DNA from 2 places in the Blautia stercoris genome. Region 1 is predicted to be linked to the other one. Evidence: riboswitches for the same ligand, from Rfam matches in the RefSeq annotation. Region 1 holds a riboswitch; the other holds the start of a gene.
What was found. Region 1 has a riboswitch for cobalamin ahead of ACYQ2D_RS14585 (energy-coupling factor transporter transmembrane component T). Riboswitches for the same ligand answer to the same signal wherever they lie in the genome.
Positions count from the first base shown of each region.

Region 2: linked by a shared signal. The riboswitch ahead of ACYQ2D_RS00835 (ABC transporter substrate-binding protein) and the one ahead of ACYQ2D_RS14585 (energy-coupling factor transporter transmembrane component T) in region 1 are both predicted to bind cobalamin.

Region 1 is NZ_BAAHYF010000002.1:1,033,939-1,041,759, reverse strand. It holds gene ACYQ2D_RS14600 (RNA-guided endonuclease InsQ/TnpB family protein) at 1-244, shown strand, start outside; gene ACYQ2D_RS14595 (ECF transporter S component) at 338-1,219, opposite strand; gene ACYQ2D_RS14590 (ABC transporter ATP-binding protein) at 1,213-2,976, opposite strand; gene ACYQ2D_RS14585 (energy-coupling factor transporter transmembrane component T) at 3,011-3,970, opposite strand; cobalamin riboswitch at 4,083-4,272, opposite strand; gene ACYQ2D_RS14580 (8-oxo-dGTP diphosphatase) at 4,385-4,849, opposite strand; gene ACYQ2D_RS14575 (DUF6512 family protein) at 4,995-5,507, shown strand; gene ACYQ2D_RS14570 (ATP-binding response regulator) at 5,504-7,821, opposite strand, start outside.
Region 2 is NZ_BAAHYF010000001.1:152,823-160,643, forward strand. It holds gene iolE (myo-inosose-2 dehydratase) at 1-785, shown strand, start outside; gene ACYQ2D_RS00830 (sugar phosphate isomerase/epimerase family protein) at 811-1,731, shown strand; cobalamin riboswitch at 1,859-2,046, shown strand; gene ACYQ2D_RS00835 (ABC transporter substrate-binding protein) at 2,295-3,893, shown strand; gene nikB (nickel ABC transporter permease) at 3,999-4,937, shown strand; gene nikC (nickel transporter permease) at 4,943-5,770, shown strand; gene ACYQ2D_RS00850 (ABC transporter ATP-binding protein) at 5,782-6,564, shown strand; gene ACYQ2D_RS00855 (ABC transporter ATP-binding protein) at 6,557-7,519, shown strand; gene ACYQ2D_RS00860 (MATE family efflux transporter) at 7,583-7,821, shown strand, end outside.

The DNA.
Region 1 (7,821 bases):
TTATGGCGTTGATGCCGAAAACGCAGTATTTTCTGGCAGGCGCATAAGCCGCAGTCTCTACCGCTGCTTTAACGGAATGATCATCAATGCCGACTGCAACGGTGCCGCAAATATCATGCGCAAGGCCATAACGGATGCATGGAACAGCATAACTGATTTTTCATTCCTCGCATCACCTGAAGTGTCAGGATTCCACGAACTGAATCCCCTAAGTATTTCCGTAAAAGGGATAGCGGCCGCGTGAACGGCCTCGGCAGGTGGTGGACAGCTTATTTTTAGGTTCGAAAGACGACTTATAAAGTGTCCTGCTGCCACCCAGATACCACTTCCATAGGAGCTATGCACCGCATGGGAGTTGGTAATTCATCATTCCATACTTCACTTTGATTCTCTCCAGTTTTTCAATCATTGGCTTACTTGCAATCCACAAAAAGATTACCGTTGCCGATGCATGAACCAAGTCTACCGGAAGCCCTGACATATAAATTGCCAGCAGATTTCGCTTGGTAATTGCATAGGAGGTCATCACAAGGGAAGCCGGGTTCATGATTCCTCCATAGATAAACACGGTCGCTAAAAATCCATAAATACAAAGCGAAATCTTACGTGCTTTCAACCAGCCTTTTTGAAATAAAATACCTGCCAAAAATCCGATAATTCCAGCAGCAAACATCTGCCACGGAGTCCACGGTCCCTGTCCAAAGAGCATATTCGAAGAAAGCATGGAAAGCGCACCAACTAAAAAGCCCGATTCTGCACCAAAGCAGACGGCTGAAATAATGGTCACAGCCACAACCGGTTTAAAGCTTGGCACCATAAAAAATGCTGCACGGCCTGCAACTGCAATTGCAACCAAAACCGCAATTGTAAGCAGTTCTCTTGCCTGCGGTTTTCTTCCTTCAAAAATCAAAAAGAACGGCAGCATGCAGTAAACTGCAATCGCCAGACTGATGACAAAATATTTTCGGTCATCAAAAAGCGTGATTCCAATCCAGATTGTAACCGGAATTAAAATTAAAATCAAAAACATAGATGCAATCGTACGTTTTGACAGCTTTCCCTTGTGTTTTGGCGCTGTCAGTACATCCTGCGCTTCCCAGAAATCGTTTTTTTCCGGTTCTGATTTCTCATCCCAGAAATCCAGGTCTGTTTCCTGTGCCGGTTTCTTCCCATCTAAAAAGGCATCCAGAAAGACATCTAATTTTTCTTCTTTCAGCACGACACCGCCTCCTCTTCTGTCTGATTGATTGCTTTTACCACATCCTCTACTGTTACCGCATTTGGAAAATAATTTCTTGCCATACGGTTTGCAGCAGTGGTATAAAAGTTATTTCCGGCAAAAAATTTTTTCGATTCTTCACTGGTTACCACATTTCCCTGAAAGAACAGTCCGGTACGATCCGCATACTGCGCACAAAATTCTACATCATGAGAAATCATCAAAATCGTTACACCATGTTCACTTAATTTTCTTAATATCTCTCCGAGTTCTTTTTTATAATGATTATCGATTCCTTTGGTCGGCTCATCCATCAAAAGAATTTTCGGGCGAAGCAGAAGTACTTTTGCAAGTGCCAGTCTCTGCTGCTCTCCACCACTTAAATCATAGGGATGCCGGTCTAAAAGCCCTTCTAATCTTGTTAACGAGACAATTCCCTCAACTGCATCTTTTTTCTTCATTTCAATTGGATATGCCTCACTTTTTCTTTCCCGTTTTCCATCTATCACTTCATATAAATCCTCTCTTACGGTTTTCTTCACGAACAGACTTTGCGGATTTTGCGGCATTACTCCTAAGAACCCATGATAGAGGTCATCATCACTGTATTTTCCGATTTCTTTGCCTTCCAGATAGATTTTACCACGGTACGGAAAACGAATTCTTGCAATCAGACTCATCGCTGTACTTTTTCCGGTTCCGTTTCCTCCTACCACTGCAAAGATTTCTCCTTTTTTGATGTCCAGGCTTAACCCTTTTACCACATCCGGCAAATCCCGTTCATAGCGAAACCAGACATCTTTGATTCGGATTTCCGGAATTTCTTTTTCCGGTTCTTTTTTCAGACTTGAAAGTTTTCCAAAAATAGAATTCTTCTTTTTTGCTGTCTCTTCCTGATTTCTTTCTTTTTTTATTTTTATACTTTTTGTCTCTAATTCCTCTGACAGCCAGCGTCGTCCCTGACTAACGGTAAGCGGGCAGCGAAGGGAACTGTTTGTTCCGGCATAAATCTGCATCGGTGCCGGCATAGAAAGAAACATATCATGTCCCATTGTTCTTAACTGCTCCCCAATTTCATTCGGTGTTCCGTCTGCTATCATCCTTCCTTTATCCATGACATATACTTTATCTGCCCATGGAATAACATCTTCTAAGCGGTGTTCGGTTAAAATCACAGTCGTTCCGATATCCCGGTTTATTTTTCGTACAGTTTCTAAGAAATCAGAAGCAGCAATCGGGTCTAGCTGGGAAGTCGGTTCATCTAAAATCAAAAGTTTCGGGTGCATTGCCATAACAGAGGCAAGATTTAAAAGCTGTTTTTGTCCTCCCGATAATTCACTGACATTTTTTAAAAACCAGGAATGGATTCCAAAATAAGAAGCCATCTCTGCCACCCGAAGCCGAATCGTAGGCGTATCATAGCCAAGGCTTTCTAATCCAAAAGCAAGTTCATGCCAGACTTTATCGGTTACAATCTGATTATCGGGATTTTGAAGCACATATCCAATCTCTGCACTTTGTGTCCGCAAATCCACGTCTTCCAGATTCTGCCCGCCGTATAAAATTTCTCCCTTCTTTTCTCCATGTGAAGCAAGCACACTTTTAAACTGCCGAAGCAGAGTGCTTTTTCCGCACCCACTCTTTCCACACAGTACAACAAACGAACCTTCTTCTACTTCCATGGATACCTGATAAAGTGCCACATGGTTTTCTTTTGGATATTGAAAACTAAAGTTTTTTACTTCGATACAATTCAATTTTTTATAACCTGCTTTCTTTTATTTTTGGTGCTCACATCATTTTTTTCGGGTCTGTCAAATACCATGGAAGCCTGCGCTCCATATCCGCCATTTTTTTAAGTTTCTCAAATCTTCTATCCTCAAGCACACCTAAAATCACAGGAAAGAAACAAAATCCTGCCCACGCCACATAAATAATGACGCTAAGGGGGGTCAGCGGAAGTCCGCCGATTTTAATCTGTGGGTCATACTGTGCAAAGCTAATGCCCGCTGCCATTCCACCAAAATACACTCCCATCAATGCCAGTAAAGTGCCTGTTACAATCCCATCCCTATTATCAAATCGAAAGATCGCAAAAGCACTTCTCCCTTTTAAGCCATATCCTCTTGCACGCATCGAATCTGATGTATCAATTGCATTTTCCAGTGCCCAGGTAACCAATACAGAAAAAATCGTAATACCGTGACGCATTTTCTTAAAAATATTTCCGTTCTTTACATCTCTTCCAATTGCTTTTTGTCCATTTCGGATGACGGTCAGCTGCTGTCCAAATCTCGGCACAAACCGAAATACCATAGATAATACCAAAGAAAGTGCCGGAATCACACGACCAAACAGATACACAAATTTATCTGTTGTCATCACTTTGTTGTAACAGGAAAACCATAGAATCGAAATAAAAAGCATCGATGCCAGTACCAGTCCATATATAATTGCCTCTAACGTAACCGGTCCGGTTTTTAGATAAAATAACATCGTCACTCCATAATGATTAAAAGCAGGATTAATAAATGCCACAATTATCATTGCCGGAAGTGTTGCAAGCAGATTAAATTTTAATACTCTCTGCCAGCCTTGAAGTCTGGATGCATAACAAAATGCTCCCAGGAACGAAATTCCCAGAAAAACCGGATGGCTGTTCAACATTGTTATCAAAATGACTGCTGCAAACCAGAAAAAGTTCACCGCCGGATGACAATCTGAAAAAGCATCCCCTCTTTTTTCTTTCATCTTTTGCCCTCTTTTCATTTTTATTTTCAAAAAACTGCTTTCAAAATCAATGAAAATAAAAATTTATCGTACAAAAAATTTGTTTCCGTCTATGCCTGCGGAAACAAATTTTGTGTTTTAATCTCCAAATGCCTGTATCCTGGCTCGCAGTTCTAACCTACTTGCTGCCCTTCTCAGAAGAAATTTCTTCCAATGGATTCGCAGTTTTCGTCCTGATTACAGTAGGGATAAAGTCTGTTGCGGAATCTCACCGCACGTTCCGAAAATCATCCGATTTTCATGCATTTGTACTATCGATTCATTTATTTTATTTCATTGTTTTGTTGAATTTTGTCATATTTCTTTCATAGTACGCTTTATCATAGAGTTTGTCAAGCGGTCTTTCTTTCCCCAAATTTCCGGTTATCGCTTTGATTATCCTACCAGCGTTCCATCCTCGTATTTTCCATCTTTAAACGCGAAGAAAAATTCAAAGAAATCATCGGTTTCATAAATTTCCATTAGTTCATTCAAATTCCAAATCGGATTTAAAGATGAAAGGTTTTCCCGTTCTACCCAGAACACCTTCCCCTCTTCTGAACTTTTCAATTCTCCTGTAAATTCATCCGTCTTATATAAAAGTACAAGATACCTTGTTCCATCCTCCCGAATCCAGTCTTTTATCCCGCAAAGCTTTGGATTTGAAATGATAAGACCGGTTTCTTCTCTCATCTCACGAATAACGGAATCCTTAAGAGATTCTCCCGGCTCTACATGCCCACCCGGAAAGATAATTCCCTTCTCATTTTCTCCGAGTATTTTTTCCTCTACCAGAACACGTCCCTTCTCATCATAGAGCATACACATGTTGGCTAATTCCATTGGTTGGCTTCTATCCATTGCATTTTCCTCCATTTTTGCAGATTTCTATCAAAAAATATACCATATCAAGTATCTCTTTTCTACATCATTTTTACTTTTTTGTATATCTCTTTCTCCATCTGCATATACTATCAGAAACCTTAGATACTGCGAGGATTTTATTATGACTTTAAAAACAAATATTTATCGGTTTCTTTTTATTTCCATTCTCGGCACTCTGCTTCATTTTACTTACGAATGGTCACAAAACAATGCCATTGTCGGGCTTTTTTCTGCCGTAAATGAATCTACCTGGGAACATTTAAAATTATTATTCTTTCCCATGTTTTTTCTGACTATTTTTGAGCTTTTTTTCTTTCGGGATAGGCTTCCCAAAAACTTTTTACAGGTCCGAACCTGTGGAATCTTTCTTGGCATGGGGCTAATTGTAGTTGTCTTTTATACTCTGCTTGGTGTGATTGGAACATCCATTGATTTTCTAAATATCGCACTGTTTTTTGTTGCTGTTTTCTTCGCTTTATGGAGCGAAAATAAGCAGTATAGAAATTCGGAATCAAAGAAAGAAACTTCTTCTACCGCATTTTCTATCCTGCTTATCTTTACCCTGCTATTTTTCGTGTTTACCTTTTTACCACCTGATATTGGACTGTTTTGGGAGATTACAAAAGTTTGCTAACTTCTATTTCTTTCTACTTTCTTTCGATACTTCCCAATCCTCTTCATCATCTCGTCAAAATCTATCGGTTTCGACAAGTGCTCATTCATTCCGCTTTTCTTACTTGCCGCAATATCATCCGAAAAAGCATTTGCCGATACCGCAAAGATCGGAATCTCTCCGGCATCTTTTCGCTCCATTTTCCGGATTGCTTCTGCCGCTTCATATCCATTCATTCTTGGCATCATGATATCCATCAAAATCAAATCGAATTCCCCAATTTCTGATTTTGCAAATAACTCAACTGCCTCTGTTCCGTCTTTTGCCGGAGTGACCAAAACTCCTTGTTCTTCCAGCATATAAGTCTCTATTTCAAGATTTAATTCATTATCTTCGGCCACCAAAATATGCATTCCCGAAATAGAAATCTCTTCTTCCCTCTTCTGAACTTCTTCTTTTTCAGCTTCATAGGTTTGGTCAATTTTTAAGGTAAGCTCCACAGTAAACACCGTACCTTTTCCCTCTTCACTGACAAAATCTACTTTTCCTCCAAGCAGATCCACGGTCTTCTTTACGATAGAAAGCCCAACCCCGCTTCCATTATAAGTGGTTCTCGCAGTCTTATGTTCCTGTGCAAAAATTTCAAATGCATGTTTTTGAAATTCTTTACTCATTCCAATTCCGGTATCCCGACAGATAAATAAAATTCTTGCACATTCTCCATCGGATTCCATCTCCCGACAGGAAACCTGCACAAGCCCTCCCGGGTGATTATATTTTACTGCATTGCTCATCAGGTTCTGAAACACTCTTTGGATGTTTAGAGGGCTTCCAAGCAGATAGCAATGCTCATTTTCAACCGACTCATACCGAAATTCAACTCCTGCATTTTTCGCCTGCACGGATACAATTGTTACCACATTGTCTAAAATTTCCTTCAAATTAAATGACTCATTTTTACTTTCCATTTCCCCGGCTTCCATTTTACTCATATCCAATATGTTATTTACCAATTCTAAAAGGAAATCCGAGGCGGTATAAATCTTTTCAAAACAGTCTTTCACGCGAGAAGGCTCTTTTACACATTCCAGTCCAATCTCTGTCATTCCGCGGATTCCGTTAATCGGTGTCCGAATATCATGACTCATTCGACGAAGGAAATCTGTCTTCGAGGCATCTGCGGTTGCCGCTTTTTCTGCACTGATACGAAGCTGTTCCTGATAATCCATCTCCTTTTTCTTTTGTTCACTGACATTTCTTATAAGAAGCAACACCGATGTCTGTCCATTTTCATCATCACGTTTTTTAGAAACTAATAGCATCTGGTACCATTTTCCGGTAATTGCTTCAATCGTACAACCTAAAAAATTGCGCTCTTTCATTCTTTCTGAAAGTGTTGTTAAGTCTGTAAATTCCAAAAAAGTCTCTCTTGCCGATTCAAGCATCAGTTTCCGCGCAAATTCTGTAAGCATCTTATCGGCTTCTTTAATTCCGGTAATTATTTCTTTTAATTGCGAAGTTTCAACAACCGGCTCCCAGGTATTTTCTTTTGGATACAGAATTAAATTCACATCATAAATACTTGAAATTGCCTGAACCAAATAAAATTCTTTCTCCATCCGATCCATTTTTTCTCTCTTCTGAGACTGGACAAACAATAATACAACCAGAGCAAAAATCAAATACAAACCTGCTGCAATGCCAAGCGTCAGTAACATCCTCGGATAAATTTTCTGAGCACGAAAAAACACATACAGATAATAGTTTCGGTACATATCATGTTTTCCAAACCAAGTTTTTCCCTCACTTTTTAATTCAATCAGATTTTGATCCTCTGGAGTTTGGTCGTTCTTTAAAACACTTGAAATCGGACACTCAGAAATCGAAAGTCCTTCCAGTTTTCCCGCACTGCTGCTGATTACATTTTCTCCATCTGTCACAACAAGCACTTCATTTTTATTCTGCACAAGATTATCTAGCAGATTACTAAGTGAGATTTCGTACTTATCATCTTGAAACTTCGTTGTATCGTAATAACAGATAATGATTCCAGACTCATCAACTCTTGAGGCAATAGCATATTCATAACTCTTTCCATCTACTTCCACACTGTCAGCAAAAACTTTTTCCGGAAACTGTAAGACTTCTTTTACCTGAGAATCCTCTAAAATAAGTTTTAAAAATGTCTCATTTTCTGCTTTATCTAATTTTACATTTTCTGCCACCTGCAAATTTTCATCTAATAAAATCACTCCGGAAAGATACTGGTTTTCGGCCTGCTCTAACAGTTCTGCTTTTTCTTCCTCTTTTGTATAATATTTCAGCACATTGATTT
Region 2 (7,821 bases), on a different contig from region 1:
CATTAGCTGGATTTACCGGTTCTGAAGTGGGCGGAAAATATCCGACCGATACAGCTGTGTTAAAGAAAGCTTTGGACTTAAGAAACATATCTATCTGCAATCAGTGGTTTTCTTCTTTCCTAATTTCTAAACCTTATGAAGAGACCGAAAAAGAATTTATCAAAGCAACTGATTTCTTAAAAGAGATGGGTGCAAAGGTGATTGGTGTTTCCGAGCAGAGCTATAGTATTCAGGGAGAAATGGAACAGCCTGTATGGGAAGGCAAGTATATCATGAATGAGGAAGAGTGGAAACTTTTGGCAGACGGTTTGAATAAACTCGGAAAGATTGCAAAAGACAAAGGAATGACCTTAACCTTTCATCATCACATGGGAACAGTTGTACAGACGGAAGAAGAAATTGATAAATTTATGGAACTGACAGACCCTGAATTGGTATTTTTACTCTTTGACAGTGGACATTTATCATTTGCAGGAATTAATCCGGAAAATGTATTGAAAAAATATGTGAACCGTGTCAAACACGTCCATTTAAAAGATATCCGTAAAGAAATGGTAGAAAAATCAAGAGCCAAAAGATGGAGCTTCTTAAAAGGAGTCAGAGAAGGCGTGTTTACTGTACCAGGAGATGGAAATGTAGACTTTGCACCAATCTTTTCTATCTTAGAAGAAGCAGGCTATGAGGGCTGGGTTGTTGTAGAGGCAGAGCAGGATCCTGCAAAAGCAAATCCATTAGAATATGCAATTAAGGCACGTAAGTACATCCGCAAGGTTTGTGGATTATAAAGTTTAAGAAAGGCAGGATAAGACTATGAAAATTGCATTTGATGTAGACGTATTGGCAAAACAGATGGATATCAATCGTATGGTTCATCAGGTCGCAGACTGGGGCTATAAATATATTGAGCAGTCTCCACATCCAAGAATTAATCCATTTTATAAACATCCGCTTTTTTCAAAAGAGTGTGAGCAGGAATATCGAAAAGCACTTCGGGAAACCGGTGTTGAAATTTCCTCTTTCATCGTAGTTTACCGTTGGTCCGGTCCGACGGAAGAACAGCGTAAGATGGCAGTTGCAAATTGGAAGAGAATGATTGAAATCGCAGTGAATATGGGAGTTCCGGTTATTAATACCGAATTATCCGGTGACCCGAATCAGCAGGAAATCTGTAATGGCATGTGGTTTCGTTCGATGGAAGAACTGCTTCCGATTATTGAGAGGGAAGGACTCCGTGTAGAAATTCAGTCTCATCCGTACGATTTTTGTGAACTCAATAACGAGACCTGCGATATGGTAAAATCGTTCCGTTCCAGAAATTTAGGTTATGTCTATTCTTCTCCTCATGGATTCTTCTACGATGAAGGAAAAGGAGAGGTACGTTCCATGCTTCGCTATGCAGGAGACGAGCTGACTCATGTATTATTTGCGGATACCTTTAATCAGACCTTAGATTGCCGTTACATTGCAAATCCACCATGGTTAAATGCAAGAGGAAAATCCGATGTAACGATTCATCAGCACCTTGCAATGGGAGAAGGAGATGTTGATTTCGATGGAATCTTTGAAACCTTAAGAGACATGGATTTCGCAAATAAGCAGTTAAAAACAGACGCACCAAAGGTCGGAGGCGATAATATTGCGTGTGTGTCTATGTTTGGATTCCCGGAAAAGATGGATAAACAGGCACCGGAAGCAAGAGAAAGAATTGAGAAAGAATTGCTTGGAAAATAATTAAAAAACTAAGAGCAAATAAAAATATCAGATAAGATTTTAATTTTATCTGATATTTTTATTGACAAAAAGATGGTTTATCTTGTATATTAATGGTGTTAAATAAAATTATTTATAGAATGTTGGCGAATATGCCACAGAGATAAGTTCAGACAGTCGTCTGATTAAAAGAGAACCCGATGCGAATTCGGGACGATCCCGTCACTGTGATAGCTGGTTAAAAGCAAAATGCCACTGGAAAGATAGTTTATTCTGGGAAGGCGCTTTTAATGTGTATGCTTAAGTCAGGAAACCTGCTTACCTCTTTAACAAAAGTTCTTGCGGAAGACGAGAAGCTTAAGTTGTACAGATGAAAAAGCACTCTGCTATTTATGTTAAATAGCAGATTATTTTTGACGTTATCTATTATCAAATTAAGAATCTTTAACAGTCGGATGCTTTGGTATCCGGCTTTTTTGCGCTTAAAAACAGAAAAAAGCGTAAAAAGAAGCAGACTTTTGTCCACGTCTATAAAAGGCAAATGTAATTTATGAAGAAGAACCAGTATAGGAAGGATGAAGCAAATGAGAAAGAAACATGTAGTAGCGCTGATGATGGCAACTGTGATGGCAGTAAGTGTACTTGGAGGATGTGGAAGTTCTTCTTCCTCAGGAAAGGCTGCAAAATCATCAAGTAACAGTGATGAAAAGGTTTTAAATTTCGGTTGTGCCATGTACACAGACGGAAGTGTCAATACCGCAGGGGATGAGAACGGTGGCTGGAATGCAATGCGTTACGGTATTACAGAAACCTTATTTAAATTTGATGATAACATGGAAGTTACTCCGTGGCTGGCAGACAGTTATACGGTAAATGATGATCATACGGAATGGGTCATTACTTTGAAAAAAGGATTAAAATTCTCAGATGGATGTGATCTGACAGCAAGTAAAGTAAAGGAATGTTACGAACACTTAAGAGAAGTTGGACCATCTGGTTCTGCAAAACCGGAAAAATATCTGGAATTTGAAGCAACAATCACAGCAGATGATGAGGCAGGAACACTGACCATCCAGACAACACAGCCTTATGCAAACTTGATGGGACAGCTCAGTCACCCGACTATGGGCATTGTGGATGTAGAACATACCAAAAACTTTGATAATGGAACAATCGGTACCGGTCCATACATGATTAAAGAATTTAATGGTGTCGGTGTTGGATATACACTGGTTGCAAATCCAAATTATCGTGAAGATGTCCCTTATGACGAAGTAAATCTGATGTATATGGGAGATAACTCTGCAAAGGCAATGGCTCTGGAGAGTGGTCAGGTAGACTTGGTTGAAAATATCACAAACGTAGCAGATATTCAGAAATTCCAGGATTCAGATGACTATACAGTAGATATTGCACCAGGTGTACGTTGTGGATTCTCCTGGATGAACTTTGATGGTGTACTTGGAAATAAGACACTGCGTCAGGCAATCTTAATGGCAATTGACTACGATACCATTTGTAATTCCAAGACAATCGGAGGACTTTATACACCAGGATTTTCTGTTCTTCCATCGACTCTGTCTTATGGATATGATAAACTGAACAATCCTTATACTTATGACCCGGAAGGTGCAAAGAAATTATTGGATGATGCAGGAATTGTAGATACCGATGGTGATGGAATCCGTGAGCTTGATGGAAAAAATATTAACCTGCGTTATATTTCTTATGAAAACCGTCTGTTAAATGAATTTTCTGATGCACATACTCAGTACTTAAAAGAAATCGGAATTGGTGTGACTGCTGAATATGGAAGCTCTGATGACCAGTGGAGTAAACTGGCAGCCTTAGATTATGACTTTAATAACAATAACTGGATTACAGTAGGTACTGGAGATCCTTATGCCTATATGGCAAACTGGGCAACTGAAAGTACATACTGCGCATATTCCAATGAAGAATATGATAAGTTGTTCAATGAGTTAAAGACAGAAATGGATCCGGATAAACGTGAAGATTTAATCTTCCAGATGCAGCAGATTCTGATTGATGATGCAGCAGTTTTAATTGACGGATATTATAACTCCAGTATGATTTATTCTAAAAATGTAGGATATGCTAAGATTCATACAGCAGATTACTACTGGCTGACGACAGAAATTGTTCCGGCAGACGCAGAATAAGAAAGCGTTTTATTTAAGATTATGCCCAGTCTTATTTTGGACTGGGCATTGTATATGGATAGAGATAGTGGTTTGATTAAAGACTTATGAAAGGTGTGAAAATTTTTGAGTAAGAAACAGGTTATCATGCGATTATTACAAATCATAATCGTATTATTTGGTATCAGTTTTATTACATTTGGGCTGACTTACATGTCACCTGGTGACCCGGTACGAAATATGTATTCCGCAAATGGTGTGATGCCGACAGAAGAAATGGTAGAACAGACAAGAGAAGAGATGGGATTAAATGACCCGTTTGTTGTGCAGTATGGCAGATGGCTTGGAAACTGCCTGCATGGTGATTTTGGAACCTCTTATTCGTTAAATAAGCCGGTTACAGAATTGTTAAGTGTGAGACTTTGGCCGACTTTAAAATTAACCTTAATGTCTATGCTGATTATGCTGATTTTATCTGTACCGCTCGGAATGATATCGGCATTAAAAAAAGACACGTGGATTGATTATTTAGTCAGGGGAATTACTTTTGTCGGCTGTGCCATGCCAAACTTCTGGGTGGGACTGCTCCTTATGATGGCATTTTGCGTTTATATTAAGATATTTCCGGTTATCAGTTCCGCAGGGGATTTTAAGAGCCTGTTTCTTCCAGCATTAACTTTGGCAATTGCAATGTTTTCAAAGTATACCAGACAGGTTCGTACCGCAGTGTTAGATGAACTGAGTCAGGATTATGTGATTGGGGCAGAGGCACGAGGCATAAAACGTTCCCGTATTATCTGGTGTAATGTATTTCCAAATTCTTTACTTCCGTTAATTACAATGTTTGGTTTATCTATTGGTTCTTTGCTTGGAGGAACCGCAGTTGTAGAAGTTATTTTCTCCTATCCGGGACTTGGAAACCTTGCAGTATCTGCAATTACCTCAAGTGACTATAATCTGATTCAGGGGTATGTACTCTGGCTTGCATTAATTTATATGGTGATCAATCTGATTGTAGATGCTTCTTATATTTATATTGACCCGAGAATGAGATTAAAGGAGTAAGAAAAATGAAGAAGAAAAATTTTTTTGCGCAGAATAAGCAGTTTACTTTTTTTCTGATTCTGGCGGTTCTGATTATTCTGGTTGCGATTTTTGCACCGATTGTAAGTGGTGGTGTAGACCCATTAAAAGGAGACTTAAATGATGCTTTGCTTGCACCGAGTAAGACACATATCTTTGGAACAGATAAAATGGGACGAGATGTATTTGCACGTGTGATTTATGGTTCCCGTTCTTCTTTGACTGCTACATTTGGAGTGGTTGCATTAATCTTTTTTATTGGAACAATTTTGGGAGTCATTTCTGGATATTTTGGCGGAATTATCGATAGTATTATCATGCGAATTGCAGATATGATGCTTTCCTTCCCAGGTTTGGTTTTAGCACTTGCTGTAGCCGGTATTATGGGCGCAAGTATTAAAAATGCAATTGTTGCAGTCGTTGTGGTAAACTGGACGAAATATGCAAGACTTGGTCGAAGTCTGGTTTTAAAAATCAGAAACCGTGACTATGTGGCAGCAGCAGTTGTTACGGGTTCTAAAACACCGCACATGATTTTTAAATATATGCTTCCAAATGCACTTCCAACGCTGATTATTACAGCAGCAACGGACATTGGGGGGATGATGCTTGAACTGGCTTCCATGTCATTCTTGGGATTTGGAGCAAAACCGCCTGCACCGGAATGGGGTTATATGCTCAATGAGGGAAGAGCTTGTATTCAGTCTGCACCTTGGCTTATGATTTTCCCAGGTCTGGCAATTTTTATCGTTGTGGTTGTCTTTAATATGCTTGGAGACTCTCTTAGAGATATTTTAGACCCGAAAGATGAGTAAGGAGGAAGAAGATGTTACAGTTAAAGGATGTAACCATTTCATATAAAAATGAGCCTATCGTAGAACATTTTAACCTGAACATGAAGCAGGGGCAGATTGTATCTTTGGTAGGAGAATCCGGAAGTGGAAAAACAACTGTCATTCGTGCCATCTTAGGATTGCTTGCGGGTGGCGGTAAAGTATCAGAGGGAAGTGTTTTATTTGAAAATCAGGATTTGCTTTCTTATACAAATGAACAGTGGAGAAAACTCAGGGGAACACAGATTTCGATGATTTTTCAGGATAGTGGTGCGATGATGAATCCAACCAGAAAAGTTGGAAAGGTATTTACAGAGTACATTCTGACCCATGAAAAAATCTCTAAAAAAGAAGCCTGGGCAAAAGGATGCGATATGTTAGGACGTATGAATCTTGCAAGTCCGGACAATGTTATGAATTCTTATCCGTTTCAGTTATCTGGTGGCATGAGACAGAGAGTCGGAATTGCAATGGGGATGACTTATCAGCCAAAACTTCTCTTAGCAGATGAACCGACTTCAGCTCTTGATGTGACAACACAGGCGCAAATTGTACGTCAGATGATGGAACTTCGCGATAATTATGGGACAAGTATTATTGTGGTAACCCATAATCTGGGTGTTGCTGCCTACATGTCGGATTATATTGTAGTTATGAAAAATGGAAAAATTGAGGATGAGGGAACAAGAGAACATATTCTTCATGAAACAGAAAATGAATATACAAAGAGTCTGTTAAATGCAGTACCATCCGTAGGAGGTGAACGATTTGTCTAATCAAAAAGAGGTCATTCTTGAAGCAAAACATGTAACAAAACGTTTTCCTGCTTCTGGTGGTCGTGTGTTAGTTGCAAACAATGATGTCAGTCTGAAGTTTTATAAAGGAGAGACATTAGGTGTCGTAGGAGAATCCGGTTGTGGAAAAAGTACCTTTATGAAATTTCTGGTTTCTTTAGACACTCCGTCAGAAGGAGAGATTTTATATCAGGGAAAGGACATTACGAAATTAAAGGGAGAGGAATTAAGACAAAACCGTCAGAATATTCAGATGGTCTTTCAGGATCCGACTTCTTCTTTTAACCCAAAGATGAAAATTCGTGATATTGTCTGCGAACCGTTGCTTAATTTTAAAAGAATTAAAAAATCAGAAAAAGATGCAGTATGTCGCCAGCTTTTGAAAATGGTGGAATTGCCAGGGGATTTTGCAGATCGTTATCCTCATAATATGAGTGGTGGTCAGAGACAGAGAGTAGCAATTGCCCGTGCGCTGGCATTAGAGCCGGAAATTATTATTATGGATGAAGCCACTTCTGCGCTTGATGTATCCGTACAGAAAACCATTATTGAATTAGTTACAAAACTACAGCAGGAAAAGAATATTACAATTGGATTTATCTGTCATGATATTGCCCTGATTCAGCAGTGTGCTCATCAGATTGCAGTCATGTACCTTGGAAATGTGGTTGAGGTGCTTCCGGGTGCTATGCTTTCTAAAAATGCAGTTCATCCATATACAAAAGCGTTGATGGATTCTATTTTTGATATCAATATGGACTTTTCCAAGCCGATTAAAGGAATTGAAGGGGAAGCTCCAAGTCCGTTGGATCTTCCGGTAGGCTGTCCATTTCAGGGCAGATGCGAAAAATGTATGGAAATCTGTAAAAAAGAACGTCCGGCTATGATACAATTAGATGAAGATCATAGCGTGGCGTGTCATTTATACAAGAAGTAATCAGGCAAAAAACGGTAAGTGTGTGTGAGGATAGTAAAAAAATGAGGGAAAGGTTAAAATGATATGAAGAAAAATGACCTTATTTATGGGAATATCGGAAAGGCGATTCTCTTATTTGTACTGCCATTGATTGCGGGCAGTTTAATTCAACAGCTTTATGTTACCGTGGATGCAATTATTGTAGGAAGGTTTGCCGGAAAAGTGGGTCTGGCAGCAATTGATTCTGTAAATACATTGTTTAAGTTCCCGATTAACTTTATGAATGGACTGGCATCTGGGGCAACGATTATTATTTCAAAATA